Regions from separate parts of the Marinobacter salarius genome, predicted to be linked through region 2. Evidence: riboswitches for the same ligand, from Rfam matches in the RefSeq annotation. Region 2 holds a riboswitch; the other holds the start of a gene.

Evidence for each region. Region 2 has a riboswitch for cobalamin ahead of R1T46_RS04385 (ribonucleoside-diphosphate reductase subunit alpha). Riboswitches for the same ligand answer to the same signal wherever they lie in the genome.
Region 1: another riboswitch for cobalamin. It lies ahead of R1T46_RS17135 (TonB-dependent receptor plug domain-containing protein); the one in region 2 lies ahead of R1T46_RS04385 (ribonucleoside-diphosphate reductase subunit alpha).

Annotation. Positions count from the first base shown of each region.
Region 1 is NZ_CP136693.1:3,683,157-3,687,745, forward strand. It holds gene R1T46_RS17130 (cobaltochelatase subunit CobN) at 1-1,226, opposite strand, end outside; gene R1T46_RS17135 (TonB-dependent receptor plug domain-containing protein) at 1,249-3,060, opposite strand; cobalamin riboswitch at 3,205-3,412, opposite strand; gene cobD (threonine-phosphate decarboxylase CobD) at 3,465-4,484, opposite strand; gene R1T46_RS17145 (cob(I)yrinic acid a,c-diamide adenosyltransferase) at 4,513-4,589, opposite strand, start outside.
Region 2 is NZ_CP136693.1:952,654-957,242, forward strand. It holds gene nhaB (sodium/proton antiporter NhaB) at 1-593, shown strand, start outside; gene R1T46_RS04380 (DUF3047 domain-containing protein) at 580-1,314, opposite strand; cobalamin riboswitch at 1,440-1,634, shown strand; gene R1T46_RS04385 (ribonucleoside-diphosphate reductase subunit alpha) at 1,744-4,509, shown strand; gene R1T46_RS04390 (ribonucleotide-diphosphate reductase subunit beta) at 4,481-4,589, shown strand, end outside.

The sequences.
Region 1 (4,589 bases), 1.9 Mb from region 2:
GTCTGCCAGCGTTTCAGGCGGTCCGCAACGGCGTCCACCCGCTCCGGCACCGGCTGGGTAAGCGTCAGAGCCACACCGGTGTTTTCGTCAATCACTTCCGGCTCCGCCGTAGCCAGCACCATAGGCTGACTGACCCCCTGGAGCTCGGGCATCGCCAATTTGTAGTGCACCTTGTCAGACGGAATACCATCGATCGACAATTGCCATTGGTTGGTGGTGCGGGAGGCCAGGCGCAAGCCCTTGATCACCGGCACATTCAACCGGACCAACGCTTCCGTGACCTGACGCCGACCCTCGCCGCCTCCAATAATAAAGTCCTGAAGACTGACAATACCGGATAGTGTCGCCGGGCCTACCGTTTCATTCAGGGCACGAACAGCCTCCAGGCTGGCACCACCCCAACGGGACAGAATTGCAAAGCATTGCATCCCTCTGGATTCCAGGGCTGCACAGGTTGCGTCCAGCAGTGCCCGATCGCCCGGGCGATCACCGCTATCCAGGTCCAGAAGCGCGACCACGGGGCCGGATTGCAGGTTAAGGTTCGCCGCGCTATCCGTAGCTTCCCCATTACGGTAATAGCGGATCAGCGACCGGGGCGGCAGATCCGGCACGTCAAGCTCTTCGCCCGCCTGAACAAGCAACCAACGCAATAAGGCATCCAGGTGTTGCGGGGTGCGTCCCTGGTATAGGGCCCGGCCTTCAAGCCAGGGTTCCTGTTCGGGGAAACGGGTCTTAAGCTCTGCCAGATGGGCTTTCAAGTCCGTGCCGGGGTCCGGCGCTTTCATCAGGTTGTTCAGGGTCGTGGCATCCAGCCCTTCCAGGGGCTTGCGCCCCTGTAACCGTGACAGCACAGTCAGCGCCCTGTCGCCATTCACCCCCAGAATCGGAAACTCGCGAACGGCGGCCTGCTCGCCCACAGCACGCTCAATCCGGCCCACCTGCTCTCCGAAAACCGCCGCCATCAATAAGGCATCGGCCTGGCCCACCAGATCGTCGAGAGCGCTGTTGTCCAGGTTTGCCAATTGCTCCGGTGTTCGCAGAATAATGCGGTGATCTGGCTGGGCTGCTAGAAAGCGTTCCGCACCAGCAGCCATCTCCGCAGCGGAACGCTCAGACACTACCCCAAATACCGTGGCGCCGGACACTGGTTGGGACAGCATCAACAGAAGCCCGGAAAGGCAGCCGAACAACGGGCGTCTCAGAGTCCTATACAGGCGCTCAATCATGCCCTTACCTCTCCATGGTTGATCATAGGTCGTAGCGAATCGTCAGCATTGCGGTGCGGCCAGCGGCTATGTAAGCACTTCCATCAAAGCGCTGCGCCGTGGCGTATTCTCTGTCCAGCACGTTGTCGACCGTCAGATTGGTGGTCCAATGGCTGTCGATTTCCCACTTTGCCCGCAGATCCCAAGTGACAAAGCCGGCGAGGCGCTCTTCGTTTTCGGCATCGTCGTAACGATACCCCTGGCCCTTAACAGTGGTTCCCAACGACACTCGGCCGAAGTCCCGATCCAGGTCCACCCGGAACTGTTTCGCGCTACGGCGACGAATTCTATTGTCGGTCTCACGGTCGCGGGGGTCGGTTACCGAGGCCCCAGCCTGCACGGTCCATTCGTCCAATTCCAGGCCAGCACTCAGCTCAACCCCCCTGATGCGTGCTTCGTTAACATTGAATGGTGCGAACCGACCGTCCCTAAAGACAAATACAATCAGATCATCAGCGTCTGTCTGATAGATCGCGGCATCCCAGAACCAACGGGCGTAATTTCCGCCAATACCAAGCTCCACGCTACCTGCGGTTTCCGGTTGAAGATCCGCATTGCCGAAGTTCGGGAAGTAGAGGTCATTGAACGTGGGCGCCCGGAAAGAAGTGCTGTAGCTCACCCTTACTCTATGGTTGCGATCCATATCGACACCCATGGCGATCGCACCGGTTTCCTCACGACCAAAAGCCTCGTTATCGTCGGCGCGCAAACTCAACTGAAAGTCCGTCGGACCAAAATTCAACAGGGCCTGACCAAAAACAGCGGCGTTGGTGCGGCTGGTTTCGTCAAAGTCGGTGGTGCTGTCTACTTCATCCATCAAGAGTTCACCGCCCAAGATGTACTCATGGCGGCCGACACTGATCTGGTTCTCCCAACGGGCACTGCGGGTTTTGGTATCGAAGGTGCTGTCACCAAATTCGTCCCGTGTATCCTGCTCATCAATGGATTCGGCTAACAGGATACGGCTCCGCCAATAGTCGCTGATGGGCGCGTCCAGACGAACACCAACGGTTTGGATAGCAAAATCTGTATCACCGCCCTCGAACTCGGTATTGCCCTGGGCACGCATGAGGACAACGCCGGCTTCCCCACCGGAGTCGAACTGGTGAGCAACGGACGCCAGGGCTGAGGTGTTACGAAAGCCCTTGTCTTCGCCCCCTTCAACAATGGCCGTGCCGTCAGTTTCCAGATGGCTTGCGCTCAGGCTGTATGTCATCCGGCCTTCAGTACCGGCCGTCCCGGCCACATACTCCTGGGTATTGAAGTTGCCACCGCCGGCCTGAACCCATCCCTCGCGGCCCTTTTCGGCGCTGTGGGTAAAGGCCTGGATAACGCCGCCCACGGCATCGGCTCCGTACAGGTTACTGCGGGAACCCCGAACAATTTCTACCCTTTCCACCATTTGCGGCGGGAAATACTGCCAGGCAGCACTACCACTGGTGGCCGAGCGCAAACGAATGCCGTCCACCAGGAAAACCGTGGATTCGCTGCCAGTGCCCCGGGTGTAGACACTGGTGTTCTTACCGAACGAGCCGTTGCTGGTGATATCAATGCCGGGTTGCCCCATCAGCAGCTCGTCGAACGTTTGAGGCTGCAAACGTTCGATCGCCTCTTCATCAATCACAGTGACCGATGAGTCACTTTCGCCCCGGGTCTTCGGCCCAAGCGTGGCCGTCACGACAATGGGGTCAAGTGCCGAGACCATTACCTCTTCGTCGGCTAGCGCACTGGAAACTGGCAGGAACACAAGGGGGAGACCGGAAAACAGGACCGGCAAAGACTTCGGACAACTCATAATCAACACTCGCTGGCAAACCACGCGCACCCGCGTGATGGTTATTGTGTTGCGGAGTTTGAGTATGAGATTGGGGAGGCAGGATACGAGTCAAAGTACGGGTGTGAGACCGACGCAACTCTCCCACCGCCGTCGCCCTCCGCAACTTCCGGTGTGCATTCAGGCCGGTCTCCGGGCTTGCGAGTGGATCAGCCTGTTGGACTGGTCCGGGGCAATCACCTTCCCATGCATGATGCACAGTGGCTTTTTCGATTGCCTTTAGCTCGCTTACCGTTGCGGGGGCAGCGTCGGACTTTAACCGACTTCCCGTTTTACGCTTTCCGGCGGGGATACCGCAAAAAAGCGTTACCTGAACACGGTGTTCATCGAATCGGGCGCCAAACTAGCAGCCCTTATGTGCTAAATCAATACAGACGGCTTAAATACAGTGCCTGCTCTAACCGCGTCCATTCCGGTTCTGAGCCGGGCAATCCAAACCGCAGTGCAGCAGGATTCTCGAACCCCCGCACGAGGATTCCCCGCCGTGCGAGTTCGCCTGCAATGTCCGCCGCCCGGCCATGCCGAACGTATCGAAAGAGCGCCGTTCCTGCGGCTCCTTCAAGGCCATGCCGCGACAGGCAGTCCGCCAACCGCTGGCTTTCACTGTGCAGCCGCTCCATCGTCGCGGCCTGCCACTGATCGTCCGCCAGTGCCTGGCCCATGATAAATCGCGCGGGGCCACTGATTGACCAGGGCCCGATCATTGCACCCAATCGGCGAACAATCTCCGAGTCTCCCACCGCGGCTCCGGCCCGCAGGCCCGCCAGGCCGAAAAACTTACCCAGGGATCTCATGACGACAAGACCGGGTCTGTCGGTCGCATACCCGACACTGAGCTCTGGAGTAGCATCGACGAACGCCTCGTCTACAATCAGCCACCCACCACGACGTTGAAGCCGCTGATGCCAGCTCAGCAACCGGTCCGGATCAACAACCTGGCCAGTGGGATTATTTGGATTGATCCACACCAGCACGTCCAGTTCATCCAGCCAGCTTTCGTCATCATCCTCTAGCTGATCATTGCCAATCTCGATAACCCGATGGTCGGCAGAAGCCCAGTTGTGGCCATGCTCCTGGTAACCCGGAGAGGGCACACCTACCCGGCACGGCTTTCGTAAACGGGGCAAGTGCATGATTGCCGCCTGGCTACCAGCCAGGGCCATACATACGGCGCCCTCCGGTGCACCCACCCATTGTCTGATGAGTGGCTCCAGACCATCGTCCGGCTCCGGCAGGCGACGCCAGACCTCTTCCGGGATCGCCGAAACAGGCCACCCACTCGGATTGATACCGGTGGACAGGTCCAGCCATTGATCCAGAGGGATGCCCCACTTCTTCGCGGCGGCGCGTAACCGGCCACCATGTTCCAGCGGCAACAAATTCACGCTTCAGTACCCTGCTCGTGGGCCAGCATTATTTTCCCGGAACCCAAAGCACGTCGTCCTTACCCTGGTTGTTGGCGTGTCTGGCAAGGACGAACAGCAAATCAG
Region 2 (4,589 bases):
TGCAGGCAATGGCGGCCCTGGTGCTGGTTGTTGGGCTGGCGTTTCACCTGGCAGAGGTAGGATTGATCGGTCTTCTGGTGATTATCCTGATCACCTCGTTCACTGGTGTTACCGATGAGCACCAGATCGGCAAGGCCTTCCAGGAGTCGCTGCCATTTACCTCGTTGTTGGTGGTGTTTTTCGCCATCGTCGCGGTGATTCACGAGCAACACCTGTTCAAGCCGATCATCGATTTTGTGCTCAGCCTGCCGCAGGACCAGCAGCCGGGCATGTTCTTTATTGCCAACGGGCTGTTGTCGATGATCAGCGACAATGTGTTTGTAGCCACCGTTTATATCAGTGAAATCAAACAGGCGCTGGACGCCGGCAGTATCGACTACGAGCATTTCCAGGAGCTGGCCATCGCCATCAATACCGGCACCAACCTGCCCAGTGTGGCTACCCCCAACGGCCAGGCCGCGTTTCTGTTCCTGCTGACATCCGCAATCGCCCCGCTGGTACGATTGTCTTACGGGCGGATGGTTGTGATGGCGTTTCCCTATACCATCGTAATGGGTGCGGTGGGCCTGTTTTGCGTCATCAATCTGGTTTGACCAAGCTGACATCGCCATACCAGGCGGTGGCAGATGCTCCGGTGTTGTCGGAATCCGACATGATGGCGACGCCCACCAGCTTCGGTGGCTCGCGGTCAAAGGCTTTGCGGTAGTCCGCAACGATATCCCGCTCCACCGTGACCCATTCGCCTGTGTTCGCCGTCCCGGAGTTCACAGCTACCATCATCGTGGTATCGGTGAACGGGTTGGCAACGATTTCGCCAACCGGCAGCCGGTTGGCCCATATGTAGTTCAGCGCATTGCCCGGCAGTTCCTCCCCGAACACCACTTCCACGGTCTTGCGTTTGGCGCGCTCGAAAAAGCCGGCTTCGTCCGGCTCGAACTCAAAGGCCACGTAGATTCGCGCAGGGTAGTCATCGCCCTCCTTTTTACGGGCGTTTCCCTGCTCATAGACGTTCGACACTTTCCACCGCCAGCGCAGGATCAGTGAATCCCCGGGTTCGACGGACACCCTGGCTATCAGCCCGGAGGCACTGTTGTCCGTGGTGGCCTTGACCACCTGCTCGCCGTTGTCGTCCGTCAACTGATAGCGACTGTGGCGGTCTATCTTCGGAAACTCCATCGGTTCCCAGCCATCTTCCAGGGACGTTATGGCCGAAAACGCGGTGATCAGAGAGTTTTCCGTGCTGTCAGCCTGGGCCGAAGCGGCCATCAATGAAAGTGCGAGGGCGGCCGTCAGGTATCTCGGTAGCGGTGTCATGGGGTGCTCCTATGGGTTTGTTTACTGACCGGTAACCGTCGAAAAAGTGCCTTGTTGTGATTTATCTTAGCCTATATAGTGTTTATATCCTTGGCTTAGTACCAGATATAGTGATCAAAGGCTGATCAATCACAGATCGCCCTCGTCACGATGATCGTGGTACCGGGAATCCGGTGAGACTCCGGAACTGACGCGCAGCGGTATTGGGGAACGAGCGTGGCATAAAGACACTGGCGAATGCCGGGAAGTCGCCACGCAAGGCCGAGCCAACAGGTTCACGCCCCTGAGTCCGAAGACCTGCCAGGGAATACAACTGCACCTTCGCGTATCAAGGTGAGCAGATCGGTTTTGCGTTGTCTCTGTTCAGAGCAATGCTCGCCCCTGCGTACGCGAAGGTCTTGGCATAAACGCGTACTCAGGAGAACCGACATGTCCACTGCTACCCTGGCCGAGCCCGGCCAATCTGCCTCAACCAGCACTGCCTCCCTACAGGTTATTAAACGTAATGGCGCCCTGGTTGGATTCGACGCCAGCAAAATCAGTGTTGCCGTGACCAAAGTGTTTCTTGCCGTCGAAGGCGATGAAGCGGCAGGCTCGGCCCGTATTCACGATTCCGTGGAACAGGTTACCCATCAGGTCATGCAGGCCATCAGCCGACGCTTGAAAGCCGGCGGCAAGGTGCACATTGAAGATATCCAGGACCAGGTGGAACTGGCGCTGATGCGGGCGGAGGAGCAGAAAGTGGCCCGCGCCTATGTACTCTACCGGGAGGCTCATGCCCAAGAGCGGGCCAGCCTGGCGCCGGTGGAGGCCCATCCCACGCTCACGGTGAAAAAAGCCAACGGTGAGGCCGCGCCGCTGGATCTGGGGCTGATGAAAGTCCAGGTGGAGCGTGCCAGCCAGGGATTGGAGGGCATCGATGGCGAATCACTGGTGGAAGGGGCGCTGCGGAACCTGTACGACGGTATCGCTGAGGAGGAGGTGCTGTCTGCGCTGATCATGACCGCCCGCGGCCGCATCGAGCAGGAACCGGACTACAGTGCCGTAACTGCTCGTCTGCTGCTGGAACAACTCAGGCTGGAAACCGCGGCCGCCTTGAGCCTGCCCCTAAGTTTGCCGCTGGCGGAAATATACCCGCAGGCCCTGAGCACCTTCATTGAGCAGGGTATCCACTACGAACTGCTCGACGAAGCCATGGCGGCGTTTGACCTGGAGCGGCTGGGTTCTGCCCTCAAGCCGGAGCGGGACCACCAGTTTGGTTTCCTCGGCCTGCAGACTCTCTACGACCGCTATTTCCTCAACTGGAAAGGTGACCGGCTGGAGTTGCCCCAGGTTTTCTTCATGCGCGTGTCCATGGGCCTGGCGTTGCAGGAAGATGACCCCAATGCCCGGGCCATTGAGTTCTACGACCTGTTGTCATCCTTCGACTACATGGCCTCCACGCCGACCCTGTTCAACAGTGGTACCCGACATTCCCAGCTTTCATCCTGCTACCTCACCACCGTTCAGGATGATCTGGAGGGTATCTATGGTGCCATCCGCGACAACGCCATGCTGTCCAAGTGGGCCGGCGGCCTGGGTAACGACTGGACGCCAGTCAGGGCTTTGGGCTCCCACATCAAGGGTACCAACGGCAGCAGCCAGGGTGTGGTGCCATTCCTGAAAGTGGTGAACGACACGGCGGTGGCGGTGAATCAGGGCGGCAAGCGCAAGGGCGCCGTGTGCGCTTACCTGGAAAGCTGGCACCTGGATATTGAGGAGTTCCTGGAGCTACGCAAGAACACCGGCGATGAGCGTCGTCGTACCCACGACATGAACACCGCCAACTGGGTACCGGACCTGCTGATCGAGCGCATGCGCAGTGATCAGGACTGGACCCTGTTCTCGCCAAACGACACTCCGGACTTGCATGACCTCTATGGCAACGCATTCCGGGAGCGGTACCAGGAATACGAGGCGATGGCGGCCATGGGCGAGATTACTCTGTTCAAGACGGTGTCCGCCAAACAGCTCTGGCGCAAGATGCTGACCGTGCTGTTCGAGACCGGTCATCCGTGGATCACCTTCAAGGACCCCTGCAACCTGCGCTCACCGCAGCAGCATCGGGGCGTGGTGCACAGCTCCAACCTGTGTACCGAGATCACCCTGAACACCAGTGCGGATGAAATCGCCGTGTGCAACCTGGGGTCCATCAACCTGGCGGCCCATGTCCACAACGGTGAGCTGGATGTCCAGCGCCTCGAACGCACGGTCAATACTGCGGTCCGCATGCTCGATAACGTGGTCGACATCAATTACTACGCAGTGCCCCAGGCGAAGAGTTCCAATTTCAAGCATCGGCCCGTTGGTCTCGGCCTGATGGGCTTTCAGGATGCGTTGTATCGGCTCAACCTGCCCTACACCAGCGCGGAAGCGGTGGAGTTTGCCGATGTGGCGATGGAGCAGATCAGTTATTTCGCGATCCGGGCCTCGGCTGCGCTGGCCGGTGAACGCGGTGCCTACGAGACCTACGAAGGCTCATTGTGGCATCAGGGTATTCTGCCCATTGACTCCATCAACCTGTTGAAAGAGGCCCGTCACGACGGCGACCTGAGCCTGAATGCCAGCAGCCGACTGGACTGGACGGCGGTGCGGGAACTCATCGCCCGCAATGGCATGCGTAACAGCAATGTGATGGCCATTGCGCCAACGGCGACCATCTCCAACATCGTCGGTGTCTCCCAATCCATCGAACCGGCGTACCAGAACCTGTTCGTGAAATCGAACCTCTCTGGCGAGTTCACGGTAGTCAATCCGTCGCTGGTCCGTGACCTGAAAGCAGAGGGCCTGTGGGACAACGTGATGGTCAACGACCTCAAGTACTTCGATGGCAGCGTGCAGCAGATTGATCGCATTCCGGCGGAACTGAAGGCCCGCTACGCCACCGCCTTTGAGATCGATGCCCGCTGGCTGGTGGAGGCGGCGGCCAGGCGCCAGAAATGGCTGGACCAGGCCCAGAGCCTGAACCTTTACATGGCGGAACCCAGCGGCAAAAAGCTGGATGAGTTGTACCAGCTGGCCTGGGAACGGGGACTGAAAACCACCTATTACCTGCGTTCGCTGGGGGCCACGGGTGCCGAGAAAACCGCGCCGGTAGCGGCACCGCAGCCACAGGTATGCAGCATTGATGAGCCGGACTGCGAAGCCTGCCAGTAAATCCGACCGCCACCAAGATTCTAGAGGTAAACAGATGCTTAACTGGGACGACGAACCAAACACCCAAACCTGCCCGGCTG